DNA from 2 places in the Niabella aquatica genome. Region 1 is predicted to be linked to the other one. Evidence: riboswitches for the same ligand, from Rfam matches in the RefSeq annotation. Region 1 holds a riboswitch; the other holds the start of a gene.
What was found. Region 1 has a riboswitch for thiamine pyrophosphate ahead of ACYVBM_RS18075 (TonB-dependent receptor). Riboswitches for the same ligand answer to the same signal wherever they lie in the genome.

Region 1 (16,363 bases):
AAATTCCTTTTCTTCATAGAAATCCGGCTTGTCGGCTGATCTGGGGGCAAATTGTGTTACTTCAGGGCCTTTAATAAAAGCTACATTATCTTTATATGCCGAAATGATCTCATTGGGATTGTTTTCGGAAGTTTTTTTGATCAGCTTGAATAAAGAAGCCGGCATTTCCTCGTCGTCAATCACGAAAGTTCCGTTGAAGATCTTATGGCGGCAGTGTTCAGAATTGGCCTGGGAGAAGGCAAATACTTCAGAATCCGTTAGCTTACGCCCGATCTTTACCGATAAATTGTCCAGGTATGCCACTTCTTCAGGGCTTAAAGAAAGCCCTTCCTGCTTATTGTAAGCATCAATATCCTCAATTTCCAGTACCGGTTCCGGTGTAATATGAATGGTGTACATTTCCTGAGTAAGCGCCGCATATTTTTGTGAGATCATAGGGTCAAAATCATTGAAATCGGCAGGCACGGGGTAAAATTCCTCGATCCTGGTAATACCGTTGATCGCCATGTTTTGAGTAATCTCTACTGCGTTGGTGCTCCAGGGAGTGATCATGGCGGCGCGAGGGCCTATATAATAATGGTGTATGATGCTGTCGTCCAGTCTTTTAGCATTGCCGAAGAGCCAGTTCAGCTTTTGAATGTCGTCTGTAGAAAGGTTTTTATCAGTCTGAACACCATAAACAGTGTTCCGGGGGTTCACAAAGAAGTGGATCATTATATTAAAGCGTTTGGGCTTTTCGTCAAAAAATAGAAGCGCGAAATTAACCAAACTTACCGGGATGTACAAGTTTGACTATAATCAATTTTGTAAGTAATTCCACGCCCTTACCGGGCGATTTTAAAAAAGGGCTGCCAGATATTTTGACAGCCCTTTCATTATTATTCAGCGGTTTTATTAGAATGTGCCTCCGTCTGTATCATCTCCTGATAAATTGATCTGGTAACTATATCTTCCGCTATAGCCCGGATAAATACCCACCAGCTCAATTACACTTCCTCTTACACTTGCCAGGGCTTTTGCCAGATCATCTGTATTTTTAATTTCTGCTCCGTTTACGGAGGTAATAATAAAGCCCTTTTCCATTCTTGTTCTCCTTAATGGCCCATCTGCACGGATATTGGAAACTTCAACACCCCCCTTGATTCTTAATTTGGTGGCCTGTTGCGTATCAAGGTTTTTCAGATCAACGCCCAACCTGTCGCCAATGGCTTCTGCAGATGAGATCTGGGCTATTTTGGATTGTGCAGAAAGTGTTACATCTGCTGTGGTTTCTTTTCCGCCGCGCAGATAGGTAATTTGTACCTTATCACCAGGTTGTGCACTGGCCAACGAGCCGCTTATTTCAAGACCTGAAGTAATGTTCCTGCCATTGATCTTGGTAATGATATCGCCTTTTTTAATACCGGCTTTGGCAGCTCCTGCATTGGGATCGGTTCCTAAAACATATACTCCATCCTGAATTTTAGCCCTTTTCAGGTATTCTTCGTTCTGAGCGCTTTGAGAAGAATAGGTAATGCCTAAATAGCCGCGTTTTACATCACCAAATTTCACAATATCATTCACTATTTTCTTAACAATGCTTGATGGTATGGCAAATGAGTAACCTGCATAAGTGCCACCGGGTGCAAGAATGGCAGAGTTGATACCAATAAGCTCTCCGTTGGTATTGATCAATGCACCACCGCTATTTCCCGAGTTTACTGCCGCATCAGTTTGAATAAATGATTCTACCGGCGATTCACTTTGCTGGCTGTTGATACCTATGCTTCTTCCTTTGGCACTGATAATACCGGCTGTTACAGTAGCTTCAAGATTGAATGGATACCCTACAGCCAATACCCACTGGCCTAGCTGCAGGTTATCGGAATTGCCATAGATCAGGTAAGGAAGATTAGTGGCATCTATTTTTAAAACAGCCAGATCGGTACTGGGATCACGTCCTACTACTTTGGCGGTATAAGTTTTGCGGCCTTCATTCAGGGTTACTTTAATTTCAGGGGCAATACCTTTTCCGTCCCTGTCGGAAATAACGTGGTTATTGGTAACAATATATCCATCCTGGCTTATAATAACGCCACTACCTGATGCTCTTTGCTCCGGAACGATCTGGGGGCCAAACCCACCAAAAAAGTCCCCGAAGAAGTCCTCGAACGGATCCCCGCTTCTGCTGTTAGGCAGGTCATTGGTTAATTTTTTAGCCGGGATTTTGGTTTTAATATGCACAACTGCAGGTACTGCAGATTGAGAGGCTTTTGTAAAATCGGTTGCCTCTGCTGCATTGCCTTTATTGTCAAAAAAACCTGCATAATTTACCGGAAGCTTACCATCAACAGGCATGCCCAAATTGGCAGATGGCCCCCTGAAAAATTTTCCGTAAATGTAAACTCCTGCAAAAGCTGATAGTAAGCTAATTACTACCACTAATAATAACTGTTTAACTTTCATATTCTTTTTCACTTTTTATAATGAATGATTCAAAAACTATTCCTAAGTACATACAAAATAACAAATTGTCAGACGTTTTTCTTCTACAAATAAATGAGTTTAACAAAGTTTTACTAAAGTCTTCGTACTTTATTCCCGGTATTAGAAAGCAGGCAGTTACCTCAGGGCTTCCAGCCACTTCATTGTATCCACACCATCGGCATAATCGGTGAGGCGTGGACGCTGGGCATCTCCAAATGGTGTAAAGCCTTTGCCCACGATGCATTGAACAGATTCGTTATGTTCAAGTAATCTCTTCACAGCGTCTATGCTTTCGTAATACTGGTAATTGAGCTGGCTTACCGGAGAAAAAATGGCTTCTTCTTCAATGAGCAGGAGAGCGGCATTGCTCATATATACCTTATTGCTTAAAATGTGCAATGCCAGGTTATAGTCGTAATTATTTTTGTATTTATGATGATCTGCCAGGTATTCATACTTTTTGAATGCATCGATCAATGGCAAAAAATTATAGCCTTCAGGAACGTAAAGCTTGGTGATATTTCTGCATCCCATTCCAAAATACTGATACACATCATCTGCCAGAAGCTCCAGCTCTTCTTTTGTTTCAGCTCCGGTAAGTAGGGCGGCAGAAGTTCTGTTTTTCCGGATAATGTGTGGGAATTTTCCGAAATAGTACTCAAAATAACCGGCGGTACTATTACTTCCTGTAGCTATATAGGCATCGCAGTTTTTCAGCAGTTCGGCAAATGCAATGAAATTTTTTAGTTCGGGTTGCCATTCCATCAGCTTTTCTGCTATATGCTTCATTAATATTTCGTCTTTGGACGATAATTTGATCAGGCATTTATGGCCGCTGATAAACACACATAAAAAGTCGTGAAAACCTACCAGAGGTATATTCCCTGCCATTACAATGCCAATAAGCCGGGGTGCCGGGTTGTCTTCTTTAATACCCGGATATTGCCTTACCCAACGCTTTAAGGCCTCTTCCTGTAAAAAATGACCGGTAATGTTCCGAATACTGAGATCAATGAATTCGGGCAAAAACCAGGCGTTATGGGCAGAGGCCCTTTCTTTTATGCTTTGCCACTCTTCATTATTTTGTTGTATATATTGTCCCAGCCTGCTCATTAATTCAATGCGTGTAGATAAATTCATATCCATTCAGTAATTTTGCGTTTTATTACGAACAAATATAGTTTCATAAAACAAACAATAGACTATGGCAATAAAAATTACGGATGAATGTATAAACTGTGGAGCGTGTGAACCCGAGTGCCCGAACAATGCAATTTACGAAGGTGGGGTAGAATGGGCTATCTCAGACGGCACTTCTGTTAACGGTGCATTTACTTTAATGAGTGGGAATGTGGTGGACGTGCACTATAAGAATGAACCACTTGCGGTTGATACTTATTATATTGTGCCCGATAAATGCACAGAGTGCCAGGGTTTTCACGAGGAGCCTCAATGTGCTTCGGTTTGCCCGGTGGATTGTTGTGTGCCTGACGAGATGTATCAGGAGACGGTGGAAGAGTTAATGGCAAAGAAAGACCGTTTACACGTTTGATTTTTTAATCTAAGGTCACTAGTGTATTACGGCCCTTCATTTTCCTGGCGAACAGTTTTTGAAATATGAAACACCACTCGTTTTATTAAATTTTTATTTATGCCACCAGAGTATTTTAACCCGGGTGGCATATTTTTATATTATGAAGAAGAATATTGCACTTGTTACAGGCGGCTATTCAGGCGAGGCCGTAATTTCCTATAAAAGCGCCGTTACCATTCAAAACAACCTGGATAAAGAAAGATATAATGTATTTAGAATAGATATCACGCTGAATGGCTGGTATTACGTGGCAGAAGACGGAACCCGGTCGGATGTGGATAAAAACGATTTTACCATTGTCAGCAACGGGGAAAAAATAATATTTGACGCAGTGCTTATAGCGCTGCATGGTACGCCCGGGGAAGATGGAAAGCTTCAGGGTTATTTTGATATGCTCAATATACCCTATACAGGGTGTAATGCTGCCACATCGGCTATTACCATGAATAAAAGTTATACAACCGGTGTAGCGGCCAAATCAGGTATTCATGTGGCGCGATCGGTTTTATTGTTCGATCATTCTCCTGTACCGGCGGAAGCATTGTTGCAAACGCTAACACTGCCTCTTTTTGTAAAACCGAACAGTGGTGGTTCCAGTATTGGTATGAGCAAGGTTTTAAATCCTGAGGAGCTTCAGGCCGCTATTGAAAAAGCCTTTAAAGAAGACCGGCAGGTATTGGTGGAGGAAATGATCACAGGCCGCGAGTTCACTATTGGTGTGTATAGATCAAAAGGCCAGATCATTGCATTACCTATGACGGAAGTAACAGCGGATGCTTCTAAAGTATTTTTTGATTTTGAGGCTAAATATGAAGGAAAGTCTACTGAAATCACACCAGCCCTGGTGGACATATCGGTTACTGAAAAAGTGAAAGCCGCTGCTGCAAAAGTGTACGCGGTCTTTAACTGCAGGGGTGTTATCCGCATCGATTTTATTTTTAATGACGCTATCGGCGAGCCATTTATGCTGGAAATAAATACTGTTCCCGGGCAAAGTGCTGCCAGCATTATCCCGCAGCAGGTTGCAGCGGCGGGCGAAAGCTTAAAAGAATTTTATACTTTACTGGTAGAAGAATGTTTTGCGTAAACATTATATTTACTAAATAAATTTTTTGAATGTTTAAGTTCATTACAGGTAAGTCGCTTTGGGCAAATGTATTGGTCGGTATTTTATTAGCCGTATTATTCTTTGTGGGTGTGATCAGTTCATTAGGCTGGTTTACTAATCATGATAGTGCTAAAACGGTACCGGGTGTGATAGGAAAACCATTAGCGGAGGCAGAAAAAATTTTGACAGATGCCGGCTTTACTGTAGAAATCCAGGATAGCCTTTATTACGATACTTTAGCTCCCACACAGATAATAAGGCAGGTTCCGGATGAGCTGGAAGTTGTGAAATCTACGCGAACCGTTTATCTTACCTATAACAGGATGTATCCTCCTCAAATAGAAATGCCTAATATTGTCGGGTATAGTTTCAGGAATGCACTGATGGTACTGGAAAATGCAGGGCTGAAGCTGGGTGATACAACCTTCCGTCCTGATTTTGCAAAAAACTCGGTATTGGAGCAGTTATATAAAGGAGGCACTATTCAACCCGGAGCTAAAATAGCAATGGGGAGTAAAATAGACCTGGTGATTGGTTCTGAGCTTAGTCAAACTGCGTATGCTATTCCTAATTTAATAGGACTTACCACCAGCCAGGCAAGAGCGCTGCTCGAAAGCAAAGGGATCATGCTGGCATCTATTATTCCTAATCCGGATGTAAGGGATACTGCTAATGCATATGTGTACCGCCAAAGCCCCGAAAGGTTTGATGACGAGGGACATGTGATCAGCATACGATCAGGGCAGGTGATGGATATTTGGGTAAGCGTAGCGGCACCTGTAACAGATTCGCTGCATACCATGAAGCCTGATCATACAGGTACCGAAGCTGAAATAGAATAGCTTTGAAAATAATTATTCAAATCAAACTTTAAATAAGCATGGAAACCATTACAGTTCAAAAGCTGAAAGAAAGAATGGACAATGGTGAAAAAGTAAACCTCATCGATTGCCGCGAACCAGCCGAATATGAAGAATATAATATTGGCGCTGCCCTAATTCCTCTGGGCGATATTCAAAACGGAAATATTGGCTCCCTCGAGGGAAAAGAAGAGGAAGAGGTTATCGTTCATTGTCGTAGCGGAAAAAGAAGCGCTGCAGCCTGTCTTTACCTGGATTCAATCGGGTTTAAGAAAACAGTAAATGTGGAAGGAGGCATTTTAGCCTGGAAAGAGACATTCGACAGCGAATAAAAATTGCAGTAATAAATTTTTAAAAGCCCTGTGATGTAAAAACTCACAGGGCTTTTAAGCTTTAAGATAATGTGAAACGGGATAACTTAACTTACGCCAGACTCCCGCTCAGAAATTTGAGTCTGTTCTAGTATTGCCGGGCCATTCTAAAAAGTAAAATTTATCCCAATGTTCCAGTTGATGCCGGCCTGCGGAAAATAGTAGTTTTCTGTGGCAAGGATAGCGCTGTTGTTGAAATAATAAGAATAAGTGTACCCGTTGTTTTCATATTTTCTATTAAAAATATTGTTTGCTGTGAGTATTACTCCCAGCTCTTTGAAGGTGTTTGAAGGTACAAAATACCTTACTCTGATATTTGTTAAGTAATAGGGGTTGATACTCTTTAGCTTGTTGGAGGAATTGTCAAGATATTGGCGTCCGACATATTTTTCCGTGAGATCCAGGAACAGCCGGTGCCCCCTGGTTTTACCGAAAAAAGGCTCAATCGTTACACTACCGCCGGCTATTGCATTTGGTGAAAAGGAAATATCAGTGTTCCTGAATGTCTGCACCCCCTGACCCATTTCTTCCCAGTCCTCGTCATTATTGTAAATAGTATAATATTCAGTGATCTCTTTGATCTTGTTTTTACTGAAAGTGGTATTGGCGCTGATTTGAAGCCAATCCAGCGGTTTTGATGTCGCTGTTAGTTCTATACCTGCCCGATAACTTTTGGGTACGTTTGCACGTACGGAAGCACCTACATCGTTTATTTTTCCGGTATTGATGAGCTGATTTTTATAGTTCATGTAATAACCGTTAATACCTGCCTGCAATAGCGGGCTTTCAAATCCGTAGCCGATCTCAACGTCGTACAATCTTTCCGGCTTAACCATGGAGGCCTTATCAGCTGTCTCAAAATCATCCCGGTTGGGCTCTTTATTGGCCACGGCGAACGAGGCGTAAACCTTGCTAAGCCTGTTTTGCAGATGATTGATAAAGTAGCTTAACCCCAGCTTTGGATTAAAGAAATGGAAGGAGCCGGAAGATTCAATTTCAGGATTTTTCCTGAAGCCATTCATGTCATGGGAAACATAACGGTATTGCAGGTCGGCAAACCCGTACAGGTTATCAATAATTTGTTGTTGTAATTTACCGTAAATATTAAAATCTGTTTTGTAGGCTGTAAGGTTGTACCATTTATAATCAACCGGTATACCGATCTCAGCCCATTTAACAAAACCGTAATGTTTGGCATCGTATTGTGCATATCCACCGCCCAATACAAGGTTCGTGTTTTTATAATTGTACGATGCAGACAAAATGCCTCCGTAATAATGGTTGTCTAACCAGAGCTGCCGGGTAAGGTCAGTTTGTTTGATTACGCTATCGCCGATGGTGATACTGCCCGGTAAGAAGTAAGATGAAAAAGATTCTCCCCTTTTATATTCATTGTAATAACCCCGGCCTCTTGTCATGAACAGGCCTATATTGGACGACCATTTACTGTTGAACTTATGATTCAGGAAAAGCTGATAATAATCCTGTTGGTAATTATCTGTTTGGTCATTGTAATATGTAACGTTCCCGTTTTCGTCTTTATGCATTTTACCCAGTGTATTGGTACGCCTGCCGATAGCGTCTAACTGTTTGCTGTAATCAACGGTAGCGGGGTCATCTTTATCTGTAAAGTAGGTGCCGATCCCATTCCATGCCTGCCCGGTGGTTTGTTTCCCGGTAAGGAAGTTGAATTTGATATTGGTCATTTCATTAAGCGATGTCCAACCGCCAATAAAATGCAGTGATTTAAGGTCGGAGGAAGCACGTTGAATATAACCGTCTGAACTGAGTTTGGATGCGCGCATGTCAAACCGGAAGCCTCCTTTTAAAATCCCGGTGGAAGCACCCAGGGTATGCTTCCAGGTATTGTACGAACCATAAGCATTGGAGGCATAAGCAGTAGCCTCGCGGTTCTGTTCGTTGTTGGAGATATTAAGCGAACCGCCAAACGCACCTGCACCGTTTGTGGAAGAGCCTACCCCGCGTTGGATTTGTATAGAGCTGGTCGAGGAGGCCAGATCGGGCGTGTTCACAAAGAATACACCCTGCGATTCAGGATCGTTTACCGGGATGCCGTTAATGGTAACGTTGATGCGGGAAATGTCTGTGCCGCGCAGGCGCATGGAGGAATAGCCAACACCCAGGCCATCATCAGAACTTGTTATTAATGATGGTACCTGGTCCAGCAGGTAGGGTAGGTTTTGTCCAAGGTTTTGTTTCTGAATCTCGTTTTTGCCGATGTTGGTTACTGCAAACGGCGCTTTGGTACTAAGCCGCAAAGCCCTTACCTCGATGGGCGACAGCAGGTAAAAACTGTCTTTGTTGTGTGTAGAATCTGTTTGCGCGTTTGCGCCATACGCTGCCGGGAGCAGGCAGCTCCAAAGAAAAATCCTCTTCATTTGTTTTTTTGTTTTAACAATTAAAAAATGAGAGGGAAATGCTGAAAAGAAAGGCGTCTATGTTCATCCTTCCCTGCGCAGGCATTACCCTGATCAGGTTTTACGGGTATTATCTCAGCTTTTCACGCCATTCGGCGGATCAGCACCCCGGGAAACCGGCCCCGCCAGAACGGGACATTTGCTTTAAAAAAGCAGTGCGAAGGTAAGGAGAAAAGTTTATAAACTGAAAGCTAAAATGCGGCAGGTTTAAAATTCAATGTTTGAAGGTTTCAGGTTGGCTTCTTATGATAAGCCTCCGACTTGCTCCCTTACTTAATAATATTAAACAATCGTTTCCATCTGGGGCCATTTTCATAACTGAACCAGATCATCCAGGCTTTACCTACTACGGCACTTTCAGGTACAAAGCCCCAGAAACGGCTATCCTGGCTTTTATGACGGTTATCGCCCATCATCCAGTAATAGTCCATTTTAAAGGTATAGGTGTTGGCTGGCTTTCCATTAATGAAATATTGGCCATTTCTGTTTTCTAAGGTGTTGCCTTCATAAGATCTGATAACACGCTCATACATAGGATAATTTTCAGGAGTAAGCGTAAGGGTCATTCCTTTTTTGGGAATCCATACGGTGCCGTAATGATCCACAGACCATTGATGCACGGTGTCATAGTAGGGAAAAAGGCTTTCGGAGCCCGCGTTGGCCGGAATTATTTCTTTTGTTACAGATGTGGCATCAACAGCAGGTAATTTTTTAAGGATCTCCAGTTCCGGTAAGGTAAGATTGATATGATAAATGCCATTTCCCCAGGCGCTGAAATCAGGACTGCCGCTTTCCATATTCAATGCAATACCTGCATCGCGCAGAAAATCTTCATCAATCTGAAGATTGTTTTTTGTTTTAAAGATATAATAAGTAGCAGCGGTAGGAGATACATAGGCCGGTTTATTATTAATGTAAACAATGCCGTCAACGATTTTTAAAGAATCGCCGGCTATCCCTACGCAACGCTTGATATAATTATCGGTTTTATCCATCGGATGCGAAACAACCGGGAACTCGGAAGGATTATCTAATATATACCGGAATTGCTGATCTCCTTTTTCTGCTCCTCTTTTAATATCATAATAAGGAACAGCCGACTCAAAGCCTTCCTTATGGATTACCGTATCTCCTGCTGGAAAATTAAATACCACGCAATCATTTCTCTTTACCGGTGCAGCGAACCAGCGGATATAAGGTAATTCGATCAAAGTGGAATAAGATCTTGTATTGATCCTGGGAAGGTAGTTATGTACGAAAGGCACCGATAACGGTGTATTGGGAATACGTGGTCCGTAACTGAACTTACTAACAAAAAGGAAATCCCTTACAAGCAGTGTTTTTTCCATAGAACTGGATGGAATGGTATAGGCCTCAAAAACAAAAGTACGTATGAGGGTAGCCGCTACAACAGCAAAAATAGCTGCATCCACCCATTCACGCCAGCCGGGTTTTTTATGTTTTTTTACACCTTCTGCACCTATAAGGCGGGCATCTTTATTATTTGCCAGCCACGGAAAGTAAAAGAAAGGAACTATTGCTGCCGCGGCATGATCCAGGAACGAAAAACGGCAGAATACTTTTGCAAATTCTATGAAAATACCAGGGGTGATAAACCAGCCTACTACGGGAATAAATTGCCAGAATACCCAATGCTTTGGGCGCTGGGCGATATCCTGCATCACCCAGGTGTTATAAAAGGGAATATAGGCTTTCCACGACTCACGGCCCGCCTTTTTAAACAATTGAGCCAAACCAAAGGACGGTAACAATACAAGCAGTAGGCTAATAAAATATATAACTAATAAATGATTAAAAGGCATGGGCCAGAAAATTTTGTGGCAAATTTATTGGAAACAAACGAAATAGTGTAAGTGTAGGGGATAATTAACAAATTGAGTGAGCGGAAACCTTTTGATTTAAAAGATCAGGGTGATTATTTATTGTCTTTATGCCGGATATTTTTCAGCATGACCGTTGTTTCCTGGAATTCAATGATCATACAAAAGGTGTTTTTATATCAAAGACCTCCACCGGGGAGGTCTTTGATATAAAGTTCAAAAATAAAAATCACAAATGGATCGCTTCACCATAAGCTACCTCGATAGCATCTTTAATACTTTCGCTGATGGTTGGGTGCGGGTGAATGCTGTTCAATACTTCATGGTAAGTAGTTTCCAGCTTACGGCCTACCACCGTTTCTGCGATCATTTCGGTAACATTGTAGCCGATCATGTGGGTGCCCAGCCATTCGCCGTATTTAGCATCAAAAATTACTTTTACAAAACCTTCTGTATGTCCGGCGGCACTTGCTTTCCCGCTGGCGCTTAGCGGGAACTTACCCACTTTTACTTCGTAACCAGCTTCTTTAGCTTTAGCTTCCGTATATCCCACGCTTGCAATTTCAGGATAGCAATAGGTACAACCCGGAACGTTATTGTAGTCGATCGCTTCCGGTTTGTGTTTGTATTTGCCTTCGGCGTGAGCAATAGCTTCCACACAAATAATAGCTTCTTTACTTGCCACGTGTGCCAGTGCCTGGCCCGGAACGCAATCACCAATGGCATAAAAACTATCTACATTGGTTTTGTAGAACTTGTCTACCACAATTTTTCCCTTATCGGTTTTTACACCCACAGCTTCCAGCCCAATGCCTTCAATATTTGCAGCTACGCCTACAGCGCTCAATAAAACATCAGCTTCCAAAACAATTTCACCATTTGCCGTTTTTACTTTGGCTTTAACCCCGTTCCCGGATGTATCAACCGATGTTACCTCGCTATTGGTTAAGATATCTATACCCTGCTTTTTCAGGTTTTTTTCCAGTTCTTTAGAAATATCTTCATCTTCAATAGGCACAATGCGTGGTAAGAATTCCACCACTGTAACTTTGGCGCCAATGCTGTTATAGAAATAACCAAACTCAATACCAATAGCACCACTACCTACAACAATGATACTTTTAGGTTGCTGAGGTAATACCATAGCTTCACGGTAGCCGATTATTTTTTTACCGTCCTGTTTCAAAGCCGGCAATTCGCGGCTGCGGCCGCCGGTAGCAATAATAATATGTTTGCCTTCTACTACCTGGGTTTTGCCATCAGCGCCTTTCACTTCTACTTTTCCTTTGGCTTTCAGACTGCCAAAACCCATAATCACATCAATTTTATTTTTGCGCATCAAAAACTGAACGCCTTTGCTCATTTTATCTGCAACGCCACGGCTGCGTTTTACAATCGCTTCAAAATCAGGAGTACCGCTGGCTTGAATACCAAACTCCTGCGCATGTTTAATGTCGTTATATACCTGGGCACTTTTCAATAAGGCTTTGGTAGGAATACAGCCCCAGTTCAGGCAAATGCCACCCAGGCTTTCTTTTTCAATGATCGCGGTTTTAAAACCCAGTTGAGACGCCCTGATAGCAGCTACATAACCGCCCGGGCCGCTGCCCAACACTACTACATCGTATGCCATGTGTTATAAGTTTTTATATTTTAGTTTGATAGATAAGAATTGTTCGCCCCTTGGACTATTTGAATTAAACCTTGCGAATTTAGCTGAAATACGTTAAACGACAAAGGCAAACACTTCTATGGTAATCTATAAAAACCACTATTACCGTATGTTGAACTCAATATAAAAACGAAGAAAATTTCGCCTCTTACTGAAGCCGATAAGCTGCAGCTCTGTACTCCCCAAAGAGCAAATGTGTACAAACATAAGAAATAGCATATCTGCTACGCATTCTGTTTTATTACCTTATATTAAAAAAGCAGCTACATTATTGTAACTGCTTAATTATTAAGTGACCGCGTTAGGATTCAAACCTAAAACCTTCTGATCCGTAGTCAGATGCTCTATTCAATTGAGCTACGCAGCCAACTCCGCGTAAGGGGACGGCAAAGGTAAGGATAAAATTGATTTTAACAAACGTTTTTTTAATAAAACAACAGGCTGAATACAGTAATGATGAATAATAAATAATGAATTAACTACAATATTCTGGAAATATTTTTACCCGGATTGATCAGAAATGGTTTTTGATCGGCAAATACATCATCTCCCATCCACCATTTTTTTTCGATCAGTTTATAAATGTCTGAATTCTTTTTTCCCGGCGATTTTTTGAAGAACCATGTTTTTTTGAACAGCAGATTAATTTTGAGGTAGATTTTCATTTTTGGTATATTATATCATAAGTAACGACAGTGCAAATTTAAAAAAAAACAGCAAACTTGGAATCCCTAATATTTGTGATAGATTAATGCTTATATTTACGTCTTGCCTTTAAACCCGCTTTGGGACATTCCTAAAGAGGCCAAGGTGAGTCCTTTCAACAATTTGACAGTCAAAGTATAAATGAATGCAGGGAAATCTATAAAGCTATCTGAAAAGGTAAAAATAACAATCGCTTTATCTATAAGCGCGCTTATTTTAATAGGACTTGGAATTTATGCTAACTCAAGAACCGTCCGGTATAAAAAATCCATGCGCGATGTCAATCTTTCCGGTATTATTATCACCCAATCCCAGGATGTACTGAATGCGGTACAGGATGTTCAGGCTGCTTACAGGGGCTATATTATATCCAACGATTCTTCTTATCTTAAATCATTTGATATTTCAAGCCGGATCTTACAGATCCGGATCAGTTCTCTGAAGCGTTTGCCTATGCTGTACAGGCAGCGGATGCTTTTAGACAGTATTGATGTGCTGGTAAATGAGCAAAGACAAATAGCTTACAGCATCATCGTTAAACGCAGGTACATTTCGTTTTTAGAAGCATGGAGCTTTTTTAATAATGGCGAAGAAAACAGGCTTATTAATAAGTTAAGATATAGTGTTCTGAATTTTATAAACACCGAAAAAGCGCTGCAATCACAAAAGTTGAAGCAGGAAAATGATAGTTTCAACCAAGTGATCTATGTGGTAATAATAAGCGTTATTGTTGCTGTTTTAATCATACTGTTTACCCTTGGCTATATCAGAAAAATCTATCAGCGTTTGATTAATACAGAGCAGCTTTTACTAAAATCACAAGTAAGGCTGGAGAGCATTCTCGACAAGCTACCGGTTGGTACTATCATAGTAAATACCAAAAGCAATGAGTACCATGCCAACCATAAGGCTGTAGCATCACTTAGCCAGCAACTGCTTCCGGATGGCAGTGTTTTTGAATCTCCGGATAATGTTACAGTGCCTAACAGTACGCTCAAGCATGAGCTACGCGATAAACTGTTTATTACCCATGCTATTCACGGAGAAGAAAATATAGGGTTTAATGAAACCACCATTGTGGTAAACGGTGCAGAAATTCCTTTCAGGGTAAGCGCTATACCCATTTATAACGAAAGGGGACAACTGGAATATGCTATTTCTGTATTTGATGATATAAGTAATATTAAGGAGTTTGAACGTGAACTTATACAGGCTAAAAAGCTGGTTGAGGAATCTTTAAAATTAAAAGAGTCCTTCTTAAGCAATATGAGCCATGAGATCAGGACACCTATTAATGCGATCCTGGGCTTTGCCGAATTGTTGGGCAAACGGGATATTGGCGCTGAAGAAAATGAATATGTGCGGATTATTCAGTCAGCAGGTGAGAATTTACTGAGATTATTGAATGACATACTGGATTTTTCCAAGCTCGAATCCAATATGATGGTTTTTGAAGAACATCCTGTAAGCATTGATGGTATTTTAAACTCCATTTGCAGTTTATACCTGCCTAAAGCCAGGAGTAAAGATATTACGCTCAGTTATGAATGTGATGCCAATGTACCCGATGTGGTGATTGGAGATCCGGTACGCTTAACCCAGGTAATTACCAATATTGTTGGCAATGCTATTAAGTTTACTCCAAGAGGAAGTATTTTGATCTTTGCAAGGATGATCGCATCTGATGAAAAAAGATCGGTAATAGAATTTAAAATAAAAGATTCGGGTATTGGTATTTCCAAGGACAAATTATCGCGTGTGTTTAAAAGATTTGAACAGGCAGGGGTAGAAACCACACGCCTTTACGGGGGCACGGGCCTTGGATTAAGCATTGCTAAACATATTGTTCAAAGCCAGGGTGGGGAAATATCTGTAACCAGTGAGCTGGGCGTGGGCTCTATATTTACCTTTACAATGCCTTTTGCTCATTACGATTCAACTAAAATGGTAAATGCCAAAACTGTGGAATCTGTGGCGGACCTGTCGTTTTTAGAAGACCTGCGCATATTGCTTGTAGAGGATAATATGCTGAACATAAAATTGATCAACGGTATTTTTCTGGGTACGAATGTGAAGATAGATGTTGCAGAAACTGGCGCTCAGGCTATAGATAAAGTGAAAAAAAATTTTTACGATATTATATTGATGGATATTGAGCTGCCTGATATGAATGGATATGATACCACTAAAATTATCCGGAACGATCTTAAAGTTAAGTTGCCGGTTATTGCGCTCACAGCGCATGCGCTTGCAGGAGAAAGAGAAAAATGCCTCGAAGCCGGAATGAATGAATATCTGACGAAACCGGTAAATACAAGAAAGCTGTTCGAAATGATAAGTGCTTTAATGGCCGGAAATATAGAACCGTCTGTACATGCTAAAGACGGTAAGGCTGATATTACAACCATCCAGTCTCAGCAATTATTTTCAACAGAGTCTTCTGTAGTAGATCTGAGTTACCTGCATGAACTGTCCGATAATAATAAAGAATTTGAAAAAGAAGTTATTGAGCTGTTTCTTACACAGGTACCCCCTCAGATGCAGGAACTGGACATAGCTGTTAATTCCGGTAACTATGCTGACGTGAAAGCGCTGGCCCATAAATTGAAATCTTCTACAGCAGTTATTATAGGCAAAAAGCTGATGCCGCATTTTGAGCTGCTTGAAGAAAAGGCAATAAAGAACGACCTGAACGATAGCGCTATGAGGAGCTACCGCATTATTAAAGATATGCTTTCTAAGGGTAATAACCAGCTGGAAGCCCTGCTTCAAACCGCTTACTGATCATTTGCTGCATTACTGAAAAGTAATGCCATTTCTTCGATAGGGGTTGCTCCGGGGAAAAATCCGGTTACCCTTTCTACGACTTTTTCTACCAGGGCATCAGGGCAGGAGGCACCACTGGTTATTAATATTTTTACAGGCTGTTTTACTGGTAAATAATTATGAGTCAGCAGTTCCTGGCCGGTATGAAAATTATAGTGCAATATTCCCTTATCAGAAACAATTTTTTCAGGGCTGTTTATATAATAAGTAGGTAGTTGTTCTTCGCAAAGTTCTACAAGATGCGAAGTATTAGACGAATTATACCCGCCTACAACAAAAGCAAGGTGGGCATCGGTACGCAGCATGGCCGACACAGATGTTTGATTGTCGTTTGTGGCATAACAAAGCGTATCCCGGGTATCGGCAAACCGTTCGGCTAAAGATTCTTTTGTCAATTGATATTTATCCGTCATTACCTGTTTGAGATAATCGGCTATCGCCTGCGTGTCGCTGGCCAGCATAGTGGTTTGATTGACCACGCC
Region 2 (16,363 bases), on a different contig from region 1:
TTCCTGCTGGGCGCTGGTATTCAATACTATTGCTAACAAAAGAACAGCGCTTATAAAGCGTTTCATCATTCTTTAAAAGTTTAGTACCAAATATAGGAGTTCTGATAACAATGTTTATTCTTTTAACTTTGAAACTTCAAACGTTAAACAAAAAATTTTGCCTTTCAAACTTCATACCCCGTTCCCTCCGGCAGGCGATCAGCCATCGGCCATTGCGCAATTAACCGAGGGCGTTTTAAGCGGCGAAAAATATCAGACCCTTTTAGGCGTAACCGGCAGCGGTAAAACCTTTACTATGGCCAATGTGATACAAAATACACAAAGGCCTACGCTGATCATTACGCATAATAAAACCCTCGTGGCACAATTGTATGGCGAGTTCCGGCAATTCTTCCCCGAGAATGCCGTAGAATATTTTGTTTCGTATTACGATTATTATCAGCCGGAAGCCTATCTTCCTGTAAGCGATACATACATTGAAAAGGATCTTGCTATCAACGAGGAGCTGGACAAGCTGAGGCTGCGTACCATTACCAGCTTATTAAGCGGGAGAAGGGATATTATCGTGGTGGCTTCTGTAAGCTGTATATATGGAGCCGGTAATCCCGCGGATTATGAGAACAGTATTATCCGTATCAACCGCGGACAAACCATTTCCCGGCAGGGGTTTTTACATGCGCTGGTAAATTCTTTGTATACCCGCACCACTATCGAGTTCACTCGCGGCACTTTTCGCGTGAAAGGCGATACAGTGGATATTAACCTGCCCTATACCGATTATGGGTATCGCGTTACCTTTTTCGGAGATGAGATAGAGGAGATCGAAACCATTGATGTGGCTACTAACAAGCGAATTGCTAAAATTGAGAATGCCGCTATTTTCCCCGCCAATATATATGTGGCTCCAAAAGATATGATACAACAGGTGATCTATGAGATCCAGGACGAGATGATGGCGCAGGTGGAGTATTTTCAAAGCACCGGCAAGCTGATAGAAGCCCAGCGTATTAAAGAACGTGTGGAATATGATATAGAAATGATCAAAGAGCTGGGCTATTGTAATGGCATAGAGAATTACTCCCGGTTTTTCGACAGGAGAAGTCCCGGTACAAGGCCATTTTGTTTGCTGGACTATTTTCCGAAAGATTATCTGATGATCGTGGACGAAAGCCATCAGACCATGCCGCAGATCAGTGGTATGTATGGTGGGGACAGGAGCCGCAAGCTGATACTCGTAGATTACGGGTTTCGCATACCATCGGCTTTGGATAACAGGCCTTTGAATTTTCATGAGTTTGAAAGTCTGCAGCACCAGGTCATTTACGTTTCGGCTACGCCGGACAGCTATGAGCTCGAGAAATCAGAAGGTGTTATTGTGGAACAGGTGGTGCGCCCGACAGGCCTGCTGGATCCGCCTATTGAAGTGCGCCCCAGTGTTAACCAGATAGATGATTTGCTGGATGAAATTGATAAGCGTGTAAAAAAAGGAGATCGTGTTTTGGTAACGACCTTGACCAAGCGAATGGCAGAAGAAATGGATAAATACCTGCATCGCATCAACATCAAATCCAAGTATATCCACAGCGAGGTAGATACTTTAGAGCGCGTTGAAATACTGCGCCAGTTGCGTTTGGGGGAAATTGATGTGCTGGTAGGCGTAAACCTTTTACGTGAAGGACTGGATTTGCCGGAGGTGAGCCTGGTAGCCATCCTGGATGCGGATAAAGAGGGTTTTCTGCGCAACGAAAAATCATTAACGCAAACGGCTGGACGGGCTGCACGTAATGTGGACGGACTGGTGATTTTTTACGCCGATACCATGACCGGCAGTATGCAGCGCACGATTGATGAAACTAACCGCCGCCGCGAAAAACAGGTGGCCTATAATATAGCGCATAACATCACGCCCCGTACGGTGACCAAGTCGAAAGAAGATGTGTTTAAACAAACCAGCGTTCTGGATATTAAGGGCTTTGATGAAAAAGAGCCCGGCGCTATTAGGTTTGATGAAGACCTGGTTACTGTTGCAGCAGAGGAAGAAGTGATATATAAAACTATCCCGCAAATGGAAAAAGCTATTGCCAAAACCAAGAAGGAAATGGAGAAAGCCGCACGGGATCTTGATTTTATGGAGGCTGCCAGGTTGAGAGATGAGATGTTCCGGTTGCAAAAGGAGCTGGATGGGATGAAGCAATAGGGTTGCATTTAAAAGTACAAAATTTTATTCCTGTTTTATAAAAAGCAATTTTGGTCTGGGAATGAAATGTTGAGGTTGCAGTGGTAGGCGGTAATAATGAAATACCTAAATCAGGGTATATTCAAATACCCATGCTTTCATTAAGTTTACTTCAAAAAGCTAAATCGCTTCAACTATGACCCCGGCTACTACTATCGATGAAGTAATTGTGCAACTTGAGCAGATCATTGGTGATTGTATCAAAAACAAAGACAGGTCGGGGTATTTTGCCATGTTGTATTGCAATGTAACGCGGCGTGTAAAGCAGGGTATTGGCAATCATGAATTTTCGGATAATGGATTTGTTGAAAAGCTGGATGTGCTTTTTGCCAATCATTATATAAGAGCATGGCCCCAATGGCAACATGGCCTGCAGCCATCGGAATCGTGGGCTACAGCCTTTAAAGCCGCTATAGCAGCACCTTTGATCGTACTACAGCATTATCTTTTAGGCATGAATGCGCACATTAATCTTGATTTAGGCATTGCCACAGCTGAAGCGCTGCAAGGGAAAGAACTGAAAAGCATTAAAAAAGATTTCGATGCCATTAATATGCTGCTGGGTTCTATGATCGATGCTACAAAAACCTGTCTTGAAAGAATAAACCCGCTGATGTACCTGTTGCGGCTGCACAGAAAAAACTACGACGACCTCCTGGTAAATTTCAGCATAGGAAAAGCCCGGGCAGGCGCGTGGTGTTTTGCAGAAAGCCTTACGAACCAAACCGGTAGCAACTACGATAACTGTATTGCTGACCGTGACAAATTAATTGCACAATTAGGGCACAATATAGCCTACCCGCAGAGTAACCTGCTAAACAGCTCTTTAAAAATGATACACCGGTTTGAAGGTAGTGATATAGCAGCTAATATCAGGCATCTTAAAATTCTGACCTGAATGCAAACGGCCATAGGTATAAAATTACAACTCCGTATAGCGGCAGCGTTACAAATAAAAAAATGTCAACCTTATATACCACGCCTGGCTGACGTTATAATTTCCTGATTGGTTCCTTTTTGCTCACCTGCTCCTTTGTTTTCTTCCATGCAAGGAACAGCTCCTCATTACTTTTCAAAGCCTGGTACAAACGTTCGCCCGGCGATTTTTGCAGCCATATTTCTAATTGCAGTTTTTTAATATGTTCCGGTGTGTCCTGCATTTATAAAAGATTAAAAGTATTTAACTGTAATTGTCCTATCCATTTTTTTATGTACTCCATATCCAGTTGAGGTGTTTGTAATAATTGTCTAATATCTTCCATCTGTATGATAGATTGTATTTCCTGGATCCCAGATAAGCTTTGCCGTCGCTCAAATTCTGTCTGCCTGAACGGAGCGTTCATCAAAATTACAAAATCAGCTTTTTAGCCACTTTCATAATCAATGATATTAAATATGCTTTTATGCTTTATTGCATCATGTATTGAATCCGGATCACAATAAAAACCGTCTTCAAACGCAGATGCGAAACGTTCAACATTTTCTTCTTTCAGTAATATTACGAAATCAAAATCTCTTGTAGCCCCTGGTACCACGTAAATACTCATAGCAACACTACCAGATAGCATATAAGGTACCTGGTGTTTTTGCAGGGTGTCTACTATTTTGTCGTTTTTATTATTATAGTTGGATAAAAGTACAACATAAACCTATTTGATACCTATCTTTGCCCTACTCATGGGGTGCCTTAATATTACGGGCTGAGATCATACCCAATAACCTGATCCGGGTAATGCCGGCGTAGGGAATAAGTATTATCAGATTTTAAGTGCATCCGTGGCGGTTAAAATATCACAGTTATGAACATGCACGAATGGGTTCAGACTTTTTGGGAACAATTAAAGGGAGTGCCTGCCCTGGAGTGGATCGGCGTCAGCTTTGGCGTTGCAGAAGTATTGCTGGCAAGGGCTAATAAAATATGGCTATATCCGTGTGGTATTTTATCGGTTATTATTTCCACCTATATTTTTTTTCATGCGGGCTTGTATGCAGAAAGCACCCTCAATCTTTATTATTTATTGATGAGTATTTATGGCTGGTGGTGGTGGGTGAACAGGAAACAACATGCTGCCCCCCAAATTACGAGAGCTGATAAAAAAGACTGGCTCGTTACCATTCTTATTGTAACGGGCGCATTTGCGGTGCTTTATTTAGTGCTTCGGCATTTTACTGATTCAACAGTACCTGTTTTTGATTCATGGGTAAGTGCCACGGCATGGGCAGGCATGTGGCTGCTGGCTAAAAGGAAAGTTGAAAACTGGCTGTTGCTCAATATCAGCAATGCTTTTGCGATACCCCTGCTGCTTTATAAAGGACTGCCTTTATATGCGGCGCTTACTTTATTTCTGTTCATTATTGCAGTGCTGGGATATATGGACTGGAGCAGGATTGTTAAACAAAAAGAAAAAGAACATGCCTTTAGTTTTAAGTAAAGACCAGGCAGACCGGTTAAGAAATTGGTGTGCCGGGGCGGAAGCGAGAGGCGCCTTAACCCCGGCCATACTGGAGCTTGCCTATAAGCAAAAATGGTTCAAGCTCTTTGTTCCAAAAGCGCTTGGCGGGCTTGAGCTGAATCTTCCCGAGGCTTTACAATATGAAGAATACCTGGCCTATATAGATGGCAGCCTGGGATGGACGGTTACGCTTTGCGCCGGCGCGAATCTTTTTTGCGGTTATATACAAAAGAAAAAAGCATACACGATTTTTTCAAAAGAAAAAGTTTGCTTTGGCGGAAGCGGCGCTGCAGGTGGCGTTGCCAGGGAAGTAAAAGGCGGCTATATCGTAAACGGGTACTGGAAATATGCCACGGGAGCACCACATCTTACCCATTTTACTGCCAACTGTGTTATTGAGAAAGATGGAAAAGCCTTGTTGAAGGAGGACGGTACTCCGCTGACACGATCCTTCTTTTTTAATAAAAATGAGGTAATAGTACACAAAGACTGGAATACGATGGGCCTGAAAGCGACTGCCGGCCATAGTTTTAGTGTGCAGGATATAAAGGTAAGCAATGACCGGAGCTTTATTATTGACGGATCGCATACTACACTAGAAGGTAATATCTACAAATATCCCTTCCTGCCTTTTGCAGAAGCGACTATTGCTGTAAACACCCTGGGTATGACCCGGCATTTCCTGGAAGAGGCTTTGTATATTATTCAGCAAAAAAAACGGCAGCATGCCCGGCAGGGCCATGCTGCGAACCGCATTGCGGAAATCGCCATTGTAAGCGCACAACAAAAGGTATATGATCTGTCAGACCGCTTTTATACAATAACCGATATCTCATGGAAAGAGCTTGAGCATAAGCATGTTTCTAAAAAATCAGTCAATAAAATCGCAGCACTCAGCAGACTAATGGTGAAGGAGTGCCGGCAGCAGGTGGCCACTATCTATCCTTATTGTGGATTGGCGGCAACCAATAATGGTACTGTGATCAACAGGGCGTTCCGCGATATTTTTACCGGCAGCCAGCATGGACTGCTTACGTTCTCTAAATAAATAATTATTATTCTTTATTAAACGGGAAGGAGGTCTGGTGCTTTTTTCGTAAAAACCCGGTAAGCGCGGCTTCTATTCCCTTGGGAAAACCCGTTCCATGATAGGCCTCATCCTTTAAATACACCAGGCAATGGCGGGGTATAGTCGGAATCCAGACATTATACTTAGCTATCCATAAATATAAATGTGTTTCCAGGCGGTTGAGCTGGCTGGCTAATTCCGTGGCTTCGGCTTTCTTACCAGCTGTTTTATATTCAAAATCGTTTTGCAGCCAGGTAAGCATCCGGGTGTTTAAATCATGCAGGGCGTTGCTATATCCTCTTATAACAGAATGCGTTTCTTTTTCTGTTTCATTCATGATGGTATAGCAGCTGCTTAAAAAAGCATCCATTGTCTGCCCGCTTTCAAGACTCAGGCCAGGCCGTTCCAGTAAGCGGGTGCATAGCACATGGGCTATGCTGTTTTGCTTTTTGTAAATATCAAAAGAAGCATTGAGCAGCGAACAAAGTTCTACAAGTTTTGCGAAGCGTTTCTTCTGTCGCTCTCTGTGAGCTCGTGTAAGCTCTATTATAAACTTTCCTGCAAAGCCCAGCAGGCTTATAATAGCTGCAAGTATAGCAGCTCCCAACCATTGAGGCAAATCCATCAGCATGAAATAAAAATAGAATAATAGCAACCGTTAAAAAATACCTAAATCAGGGTATGATAATTTAACCCCCTCACTGTTTTTATTAAAACTCTTTTGCCAGTTTTTTAATATCTCCTGCAATACGGCTGATAAAAAGGAACTGATCTACGACCGGTTTCAATGCCACGATCATTTTTCTTGTTTCTGTATCTACAAGTCCCTGTTGCAGTTCCCTGCGCCGTTTGCTGACGAGTTCGTCCAACTCTTCTTTTAATTCGATAGGCGCCTGGTGTTTTATTTCATTGACTGCTTTATGAGCGATCATTGAAATCGATTCATTAAGCTCTGCCACTATATCATCTTTAATAGATTGGAAATTTTCTTCGGTGTACTGCTGTTTAAAGTTCCGGGCTAAAGCGCCGAGCGATACAATATGGGAGTTCAATGTATAGATCAGCACTACCAACTGGTGTATTCTTTTGATGTCGCCCTGCTTGTTTTTAGGCTCGTTCATCATACGGGTAAAGCCGCCCGATAAATTGGCCTGCTCAATAAACGCATCTTTACGGCTCAGCCTGTAGTCAAGATCGGTTAAAGTGCCAGTTGAAAAGCTGGCAGCTACTATCTCAAAATAACGCCTGGATTTTTCCAATGCAGTAATGATATAAGAATTGATCTGCATTTTTTCCCAGGAGGGTACCAGCACATAGGCGGCTATAAAAGCAATAACAGAACCTACTACAGTATCAATGAGCCTGCTTTTGAATATTTCATAAAAATGGTGACTGTTGAGCAGGTAGAAAAAGATCATGATAAATGCTGTCATGAAAATCACGCTTACCAGGTATTTGGTACGCATAAAGCTATAAGTGATGATCATTAACACGATCATAGCCGCAAACTTCCCGTTTTGTGTAGGAATAAGGAAAAGCAGGGCAAGCCCTCCCAAAGCGCCTACAAAAGTACCTAAAAGTCTTTGGTAGTTTCTTTGCCGGGTAACGCTATAGGTAGGCTTCAGGATCACGATGATAGTAAGTAATACCCAATAGCTGTATTGTAAATGCAGCGCATGTGCTACTATATAACCTAAAACACAGGCCAGGGTAACCCGTATTGCATGCCGGAAGCTGTTTGACTTTAAAGAAAAATTTTCTTTCAGAATTTCAATGTCAAGATCCGTTTTAGTAACGAAATGATCGTAATCGCCGGATAGCTTATATGCTTTGATCTTTTTTTGGTCGTATCGTGTATAATGGTGTAACGTGTAAATGCGAAGGGTGATCTCTTCTACCGATTGGAGCAGCTTACGCATGTTTACAAGCGCATCAAATGTTTCCGGTTTCCTGTATTGATCGGCAAAAGCTTCGTACCTGGTTTGTAATACCTTAAGCTCATTATTCAGTTTTCTCGAAGCCCTTGATGGCCGGCCGCTTTGCACGGCCAGGCCGATATGATGTAATTCCTCTACGATCACATAGATCATTTGCTGAAAGTGGTTCAGAATGCCACTGTCGTCAAAACGTTTATGCATGGCCTCGTAGTTATAATAGGTGGCAGAAGCTTTTTCGAACAGATCAATAGATTCAACAAATATTACCAGGAGGGTGCGGCCGGTGAGGGTGGACTCTTTCACAATATTCCGGCTTTTGAATAGCATTTCACGTAACAGGGACTGTTTTTCCTGTATCTGCTGCTGCTCTTCCATCAGCTTTTTATAAATCGCATTATAGTCCGCATCTTTATTATAGAATAACGCCCGCGTTCCAAAATAATCTGCAATGGAAAGGATGCTATCGCCCAAAGCCTGCTGGATCACTTTATAAGGGCGTACTCCAAATAATGCCAGGCTGAGCAACATATACCAGCAGCTTCCCGCTATGAGAAATAGGCTGTGAAGCAGGATATCGGTTCCCCTTGCATGGTAATCAAGGTTCAGTATCATGATCAGCATACCCGCGAAGCCAATAGAATTGGCCCTTGCACCATACACACCAATAACACTCAGCGCAAAACAAAATATAATTATCTCCAGGCCAAGCAATACCGGATGCTGGTTAATAAGACCGGTGACCAGCGATACAAAGAAGATCAGCCCGGCGGTTATCAGCATTCCGTTACGGCGCTGATGAATGGGCCCGGGGATATCTGAAGCGCTTACTGCCATAGCTCCCATGGAGAGAATAAGCCCAATTTCTAATTTTCCGAAATAGCTTAATACAATGGCAGGAAGGGTAATGCCAATAGTAATCCGTATAGCCTCATTAAAATAATAGCTGTTTATAAATTTTTTATATTCTTTAATATAATCCACTTAAGCAAAATTAAGACCGGGCCTGTTTAACTTTTATTTTTAACGGTAACATGCCCCTGGGTATTTTATTTCTATTGGTATCTTTATGTTTTAACGTTCTTAGCCATTAATTTGTTCTTTTTTGAAAAGAGCTAACCGGTTCGTGATATATTCTGGCGTAAAAGAATGCAGCGCACTTATAGTAGCGATTCTTTAAAAAATTTTCCTAAAATTTCTTTTTCAGCGTAGCCCCGATCCCCGGTGCTTCCGGTACTTCGATCACTCCGTTTTCTTTGTAAATAATGCCTCCTTCTACCGGATCTTCGCTAAACATCAGTGCAGTATCAAAATCGAAATAAGTAATGTTATCGCTGCATAAAGCCAGGTGTGCAAAAGCCGTCATGGCAATTCTTGATTCTAAAAATGCTCCTATCTGAATTTTCATATTCGCCGCTTCTGCAAGCCGTATCATTTTTAAAGCCTTGAAGATGCCACCGCTTTTACCCAACTTAATATTGATCAGGTTACAGGCCTTTATATCAATCAGCCTTTGAACATCGTTGTGATCGCAGCAGCTTTCATCGCTCATTATGGGAATAGGGCTCTGCTTCCTTACCGCTGGCAGCTGCATAAATGCCCAGCGTGGTAAAGGTTCTTCACAATGTTGTATGTTGAAGGGTTCAAGCGCTTTCAAGGTTTCGATTGCTTCCTTAAAGCCCCAGCCCTGGTTGGCGTCTACCCTTATCGGTATATCATATCCTACCGCTTCACGGATGGCTTTAATACGCAGCACATCTTCCCTGCCCCCTTTCCCTATTTTTACTTTGATAACAGGAAATCCTGCGTCTTTGATCTTTAACGCGTCTGCGGCCATATGCGCCGCCGCTCCCACGCTCACTGTATAATCGGTAGCAATGATTTTGTTTTTTGTTCCTCCCAGGAAGCGGTACAAAGGCTGGCCCTCGTTTTGAGCAGCAATATCGAATAAAGCCATATCAAAAGCGCTTTTGATACTGTTATTGCCATAAATTACCTGATCCAGCTCGTTCATACGCTTCTCAATCTCGAGAGCATCTTTACCTATCCATACTTTCTCAAAGTACTTACCTACTACCAGCCCCGTATCAGCGCTTTCACCGTTAATGCTCATAAAAGGGCTGCACTCGCCCCAACCGGTGATACCTTCATTGGTATGAATAATTACTATTACATTATCGGCACTGTAAACGGGGCCTAATGAAATAATAAAGGGCTCTTTAAGCGGAACAGATAATTTGATGAGATCTATTTGGGTAATTATAGCCTTGTCCATGTCCTAAAAATAGGAAAGAAATGGGCTGTAATAGAACAATACGCATGATATTTAGTTTTTTAGTGGGCTAGCGAGGCTCTGGCATACAAATATGCAGCAGGTAGCGATACAGGGTGTACACTTCAGCAATCACTATTCATAAAAAAAAGACAGGTACGCTACCTGCCTTTTCCTTTATGTTTGCATAGCGGCTCTTATGGCACCAGCTTCAGCTCTTTGATAATATTAGACGCGCCGCCCAGTTTATCTATACACCAAAGCACATAGCGTATATCTACATTAATGGTACGGTTCAGGTTTTTATCAAAGGCCAGCTTATGGCTTAATGCCTCGTAATTACCATCAAAAGCAAGGCCGATCAGCTCGCCATTGCCGTTAATAACCGGTGAGCCCGAGTTACCGCCGGTAATATCATTGGAGGTAATAAAGTTAATTACCAGGTCCTTACGCACCGGGTCTGCATACCGGCCAAAATCTTTTTTCTTAAAAAGCTCGATTTGTTTAGAAGGGAGGTCAAATTCATAATCCCCGGCTATATATTTTTCCAGTACTCCTTTGGATGTGGTTACATAATCATAAAATGCCGCATCTTTTGGAGAATAAGGTTTCACCTGCCCGTAGCTTACACGCATGGTAAAAGTAGCGTCGGGGTACATCTGCTTTGCTTTTCCCGGCTCCATTGCCATTACTCCCTTAAGATAGATCCTGCCGTAATCGTTATTTTTAATAGTAAACTGCTGAAATATCGGGTCAAACCTTTCTTTGTAATTATTAACAAAAGCTGCTGCATGTTTAAATGCCGGGTCGTTATTTAATTCATCTGTATTCAATGAACTAATAAAGGCGTTCCATTTAGTATCGTCAAAAATGAGGGTATGCTTAAATACATCAGCTGCATATCTCTTATAGGAAGACGACTCGCTCAACGGGCCGTACTGTTGTTGCAACGAATCATAAAAGGCTTTTGGCTGCTGATCCTTTTCTACGTTGTCGTAAAATATTTGAGTGGAGCTGCCTAAAATATTCTGATCGGAAGGTTTATCTTCTGCTGCAAGAAAAGCATCTCTTCTGGCATTCAGCTGTTTTACCAGGGCGTCCTTATTTGCATTAGGCGCAGTTACTAGCTGATATACCGTATTGGCAAAGGCAATAACCGGCGATCCTAAAATACCTTCCGATAAGTAAACGCGTTCTGCTGCATAAGGCTTCCACTCGTCGTAAGCCTTCGCCCAGTCTGCAAACAGGGTTTGATATTCCGGTTTCCCTTTTGCCCAGGCTGTGAATTTGTCTTCGGCAGCTTTTTTCTGCCCATATATATCGTATTTTAACAGCTGTTTGGTTTCTCCGTCAAAAAACTTCCAGTAGTTGGCGATACCTGCATAGCTGGAGGCCAGCTTCAGTTTTGTTGCGGGATCTTTCTTCATTTCCCCGAACATATATTTCAGGCGCATATCGCGCAGCTTTACAAGCGTGGGATTGTTTACTTCTGTTGCCAGCTTAATCCCATAAGAAGACTCATAACGGTTGGTGCCGCCGGGATATCCCCATATCATGGCAAAATCATTTTCTTTTACACCTTTTAACGAAATAGGAAGAAACCATTTGGGTTTATAGGGAACATTAGCGGCATCGTAGGTAGCAGGCTGGTTGTTCTTATTGGCGTAAACCCTGAAAATAGAGTAGTCGCCTGTATGCCTGGGCCATTCCCAGTTATCGGTATCTCCGCCAAATTTGCCTACACTTTCAGGTGGGGCGCCTACCAGGCGGATATCTTTATATATTTCATATACAAATGCCAGGAACTGGTTGCCTTTAAATACCGGGCTTACACGGCACTCTATACTTTGATCCGCATCACTAAGCCTTTTATTGATAATGCCCACTACTTCAGCCTGTTTGGCAGCTCTTGCTGCTCCCGAAAGCCTGCCTAAAGCTCCTTCTACTTCCTTCGTTACATCTTCTATGCGCAGCAAAAACTGAACAGTAAGCGGCGTTTTAATTTCTTCAGCTTTATTTTTTGCGTAGAAGCCATCACGCAGGTAATTATGATCTACTGTGCTGGCAGCGGCAATGGCACCGTATCCGCAGTGGTGATTGGTAAATATCAGGCCCTCGGCGCTTACCATTTCGCCGGTACATCCGCCGCCGAAAATAATAATAGCATCTTTCAGTGAGTTTTTGTTTACACTGTACAATTGATCTTTCGAAAGTTTTAAACCTTTCTTCACCATGTCATTGTAAACCTGCTGACCTAATAAATGAGGCAGCCACATACCTTCATCAGCAAAGGTTTTAAATACTGATGAGAACAGCACCAACATTACAATAAGTGATCTTTTAAACATTATCATATAATTAATATTGAATAGAAACGAAAGTAGTACCTCTTCCTTTTAACTGCCAAACATACAAAGAAAACAGGAGGCGTTATTGGTATACAATGAAGGTTTTGCACACAAAGGAGCGTATTATTTAAAAAATATCTGCATTTCATAAAATTATTCCTGTTAAAATGCTTTATTTTTATATAGCTACTAATTGGCCCTCTTGTGAAAATAGATTTTTTAAAAATTTTGGCTGTCTTTCTTTCTGCACCTGATATTGATATCGGTCAAGCCGGCCCGGGATTGCTCCAAAGGATCATAATTGATTTTATGGCACGCCCTATTTACAATATATTCGCAAACAAAATTTAAAAGCTGCATGTGTTTACCGGCAAAACATTTAAAAGTAAAAACCTCAACTATTCCTCAATCAGGCAAAGGGCTTTTTGTAACAGTAAATGTTCCCAGGGGTGCAGTGATAACCGAATATATCGGTCGCAGGGCTACATGGGCCGATGTAGAAAATGATGCAGACAATCCCTACATTTATTATATTGATGATGCCAATGTGATAGATGCGTCCAAAGATCTCAAATCTTTTGGCCGTTATGCTAATGACGCTGCCGGCCTTACTAAGGTTCCCGGTTTAAAAAATAATGCCGAATACGAGGAAGTAGGCAACCGCGTTTTTATAAAAGCCAAAACCCATATTGTTGCAGGCAGCGAAGTGCTGGTTTCGTACGGGCGCGACTACTGGAAACAGGTGAGAGAGAATATTAAGATTGAAAAAGCGGGGAAATAGTATAATTATAATTGCGGCGATGTGTATATAGGTGCTGTAAAATACCATTTAGCTATACGGTGCGCTCACTTTCAGGCTATTAGTTTTTAATGACCCGGATATCGGGCTTTTGCTTTAAGCTTTGAGCCTTCGGCTTATCTTTGCCGCCATATCAATAATTACAACGTGGAGAAGAGCAATTTTGTAGACCAGATACGTGTTTTTTGTCGCAGCGGTCATGGTGGCGCGGGCATTAAACATTTTTTACGTGATAAGTTCACCGCCAAAGGAGGGCCCGATGGTGGCGATGGCGGACGTGGAGCGCATATTATCTTACGGGGCAACCGCAACCTGTGGACCCTGCTGCATTTGCGGTATCATAAAAATGTGCTGGCCGAGAATGGCGAAAATGGCGGACACAATAACTGTACCGGTCGCAGCGGGAAGGATATTATTCTGGAGGTTCCGCTGGGAACGGTTGCCATTGATGAAGAAACCGGGACGCAAGAAGCAGAAGTGCTGGAAGACGGGCAGGAAGTGATTTGGATGCCCGGTGGAAAAGGAGGTTTGGGCAACAGCAATTTCGCTACTGCCACCAACCAGGCGCCCGAATATGCGCAGCCCGGTATGCCCGGCGTAGAGGGATGGAAAGTATTAGAGCTGAAAGTACTGGCGGACGTGGGTCTGGTAGGATTTCCCAATGCCGGAAAATCTACCTTGCTGTCCGTAATCACAGCGGCCAAGCCTAAAATAGCCGATTACGCATTTACTACCATTACGCCTAACCTGGGCATTGTTGAATATCGCGATGGAAGGAGCTTCTGTATTGCCGATCTTCCGGGAATTATAGAAGGCGCCGCAGAAGGGCGCGGGCTGGGCCATCGATTTTTAAGGCATATTGAGCGCAACCCTGTTTTACTTTTTTTAATTCCAGCTGACAGTAAAGATCACCGCAAAGAATTTGAGATCTTACTGAATGAGCTGAAGCAGTACAACGAAGAACTGTTGCATAAAGAAATGCTGATTGCTATCAGCAAAAGCGATATGCTGGATGATGAGCTGAAAGAGGCCATCAGCGCTGAAATGCCGGATGATATACCGCATATTTTCATTTCATCGGTGGCTCAGCAGGGCCTGGTAAAACTAAAAGATATGCTGTGGGAGGCATTAAACAAACAGCCGGAAGAATAGCGGAGGAGCCGGAAGGGGCGGCTTAAGCTTTTATTCTGTCGCCTGCCCATATAATAAAGACGATAATTACGCGTCAACTGGCTGTACTGAATAGCACGAGATCGCTGTAAATGTTGCCTGTACGCAGGTCGCAGTCACTGCAGCTAAGGATAGTGTAGGACAGTTGTGCAGTTAATCGCCTTAACTTTATTAGCAAACGATCTCTTCATTGGTCCTGGAAATCTTATCAGCCCGGGTAAACAAAGGCTGGTACCAATAAAACTGTATTGAAATGAATAAAATGATTGCCTCTTTCAGCCTGTTGCTGCTTTGTACCGCTGCATGCGCACAAACCAGCGTCAAAAATCTTTTAACAGAAAACCTCGTTAATCCCATTGGCCTCGATGTTGTGCAACCTTCCTTTAGCTGGCAGCTGGCCGGGCCAGGCCGCAACATTGTACAATCGGCTTACGAGATAAAAGTATCGGAAGAAAATAAAACAGCCTGGAGCTCCGGAAAAATAATGTCTGATTCTTCGGTACATGTTACTTATAAGGGAAGCCCGCTGCGGTTCAACACAAAGTATAAATGGCAGGTAAGGGTGTGGGACCAGGCGGGAAAAATGTCCGGATGGAGCCCTGTCGCCTCGTTTCAAACAGGTTTGCTCGACAGCACCAACTGGCAGGCACAGTGGATCGAAGCAACATTTGCCCCCAGCGATAATGAAAGCCCCTGCCCCCTTTTCAGAAGGCCGTTCAGTCTTTCTAAAAAAATTGCCCGGGCTACGGCTTATATCACTGCTCATGGCCTGTATGAAGCTTACATTAACGGAACCCGTATTGGTGATGCCTGGCTTACACCTGGCTGGACCAAATACAGTAAAAGGCTGCAATACCAGGCTTACGATGTAACCCCGCTTTTAAAAAGCGGTGCCAACGTGGTAGCAGCAATGGTGGGCAATGGCTGGTACCGTAGTGTTTTAGGATGGCAAAACAACGGTAATATTTATGGAAAAACGCTGGGCCTGCTGCTGCAGGTAAATATCACCTATAGCGATGGCTCTTCCGAAGTAGTAACTACAGACAATTATTGGAAGTCTTCGAGCGGTGAGATCATGTATTCGCAGGTATATGATGGAGAAATTATTGACGCCAGGAAGCAAAAGCAGGGCTGGAAAGAAGCGGGTTATGATGATGGAGACTGGAACAGCGTCAAAGTAGTAACTCATCCGAAAGATATTTTAATAGCTACTGTAAACGAACCGGTAAAGCAACATGAAACATTCAGGCCGGTGAAATTGATCACCACACCGGCCGGCGAAAAAGTGATCGACTTCGGGCAGAACCTGGTAGGGTGGGTGCAGGTAAAAATGAAGGGCAATGCCGGAGATACCCTGACTATTTCGCATGCCGAAGTGCTGGACAAAGAAGGAAATTTTTATATAGAAAACCTCCGTGCGGCCAAAGCACAGGCAAAGTATATTTTAAAGGGCGGCGGAACGGAAACCTTTCATCCTTACTTTACATGGATGGGCTTCCGGTATATCAAGATAGAAGGTTACCGGGGAGAGATTGATCCTGCTGACTTTGAAGCGGTGGCTTTATACTCGGCCATGGAGCCAACAGGCAGCTTTACAACGTCCAATTCCCTCATCAACCAGCTGCAGCATAATATACAATGGGGACAAAAAGGCAATTTCCTGGATGTCCCAACAGATTGCCCGCAAAGGGATGAGCGGCTGGGCTGGACAGGTGATGCACAGGTATTTGCAAGAACCGCTGCGTTTAACATGAACGTACATAACTTTTTTGCAAAATGGCTGCGTGATATAGAGGCCGAGCAGGACAACGGTGTAGTACCGTATGTAGTGCCTAATGTTTTGGGTAAAGCCGGCAACAGCGCCGGCTGGGCCGATGCCGCCACTATTGTGCCCTGGCAAATGTACCTGGCCTACGGCGATAAGCGCCTGCTTGCTACCCAATATGGCAGTATGAAAGCTTTTATAGAGAGTATACGGCGTGCGTCTAAAAACGACTTGTGGAATACCGGATGGCATTTTGGCGACTGGCTGTTTTACCGGCCTTTTGATGACAACGACGGGCGCAGCGCCGTAACCGACAA

Region 2: it holds a riboswitch for thiamine pyrophosphate, as region 1 does, so the genes downstream of both, pnuC (nicotinamide riboside transporter PnuC) here and ACYVBM_RS18075 (TonB-dependent receptor) in region 1, are expected to answer to the same signal.

Annotation. Positions count from the first base shown of each region.
Region 1 is NZ_BAAGYM010000028.1:62,065-78,427, reverse strand. It holds gene purL (phosphoribosylformylglycinamidine synthase) at 1-714, opposite strand, end outside; gene ACYVBM_RS18105 (trypsin-like peptidase domain-containing protein) at 895-2,445, opposite strand; gene ACYVBM_RS18100 (acyl-CoA reductase) at 2,602-3,606, opposite strand; gene ACYVBM_RS18095 (4Fe-4S dicluster domain-containing protein) at 3,671-4,018, shown strand; gene ACYVBM_RS18090 (D-alanine--D-alanine ligase) at 4,161-5,147, shown strand; gene ACYVBM_RS18085 (PASTA domain-containing protein) at 5,177-6,010, shown strand; gene ACYVBM_RS18080 (rhodanese-like domain-containing protein) at 6,049-6,360, shown strand; gene ACYVBM_RS18075 (TonB-dependent receptor) at 6,507-8,798, opposite strand; TPP riboswitch at 8,852-8,958, opposite strand; gene ACYVBM_RS18070 (S26 family signal peptidase) at 9,107-10,660, opposite strand; gene lpdA (dihydrolipoyl dehydrogenase) at 10,908-12,311, opposite strand; tRNA gene ACYVBM_RS18060 (tRNA-Arg) at 12,644-12,717, opposite strand; gene ACYVBM_RS18055 (hypothetical protein) at 12,830-13,015, opposite strand; gene ACYVBM_RS18050 (hybrid sensor histidine kinase/response regulator) at 13,197-15,839, shown strand; gene ACYVBM_RS18045 (4-hydroxy-3-methylbut-2-enyl diphosphate reductase) at 15,833-16,363, opposite strand, start outside.
Region 2 is NZ_BAAGYM010000003.1:372,677-389,039, reverse strand. It holds gene ACYVBM_RS03280 (S41 family peptidase) at 1-69, opposite strand, end outside; gene uvrB (excinuclease ABC subunit UvrB) at 158-2,197, shown strand; gene ACYVBM_RS03270 (DUF5995 family protein) at 2,373-3,134, shown strand; gene ACYVBM_RS03265 (hypothetical protein) at 3,229-3,396, opposite strand; gene ACYVBM_RS03260 (hypothetical protein) at 3,601-3,804, opposite strand; TPP riboswitch at 3,905-4,001, shown strand; gene pnuC (nicotinamide riboside transporter PnuC) at 4,036-4,668, shown strand; gene ACYVBM_RS03250 (acyl-CoA dehydrogenase family protein) at 4,649-5,737, shown strand; gene ACYVBM_RS03245 (hypothetical protein) at 5,745-6,383, opposite strand; gene ACYVBM_RS03240 (FUSC family membrane protein) at 6,469-8,676, opposite strand; gene ACYVBM_RS03235 (mandelate racemase/muconate lactonizing enzyme family protein) at 8,882-9,967, opposite strand; gene ACYVBM_RS03230 (S46 family peptidase) at 10,162-12,312, opposite strand; gene ACYVBM_RS03225 (SET domain-containing protein) at 12,671-13,093, shown strand; gene obgE (GTPase ObgE) at 13,259-14,263, shown strand; gene ACYVBM_RS03215 (family 78 glycoside hydrolase catalytic domain) at 14,535-16,363, shown strand, end outside.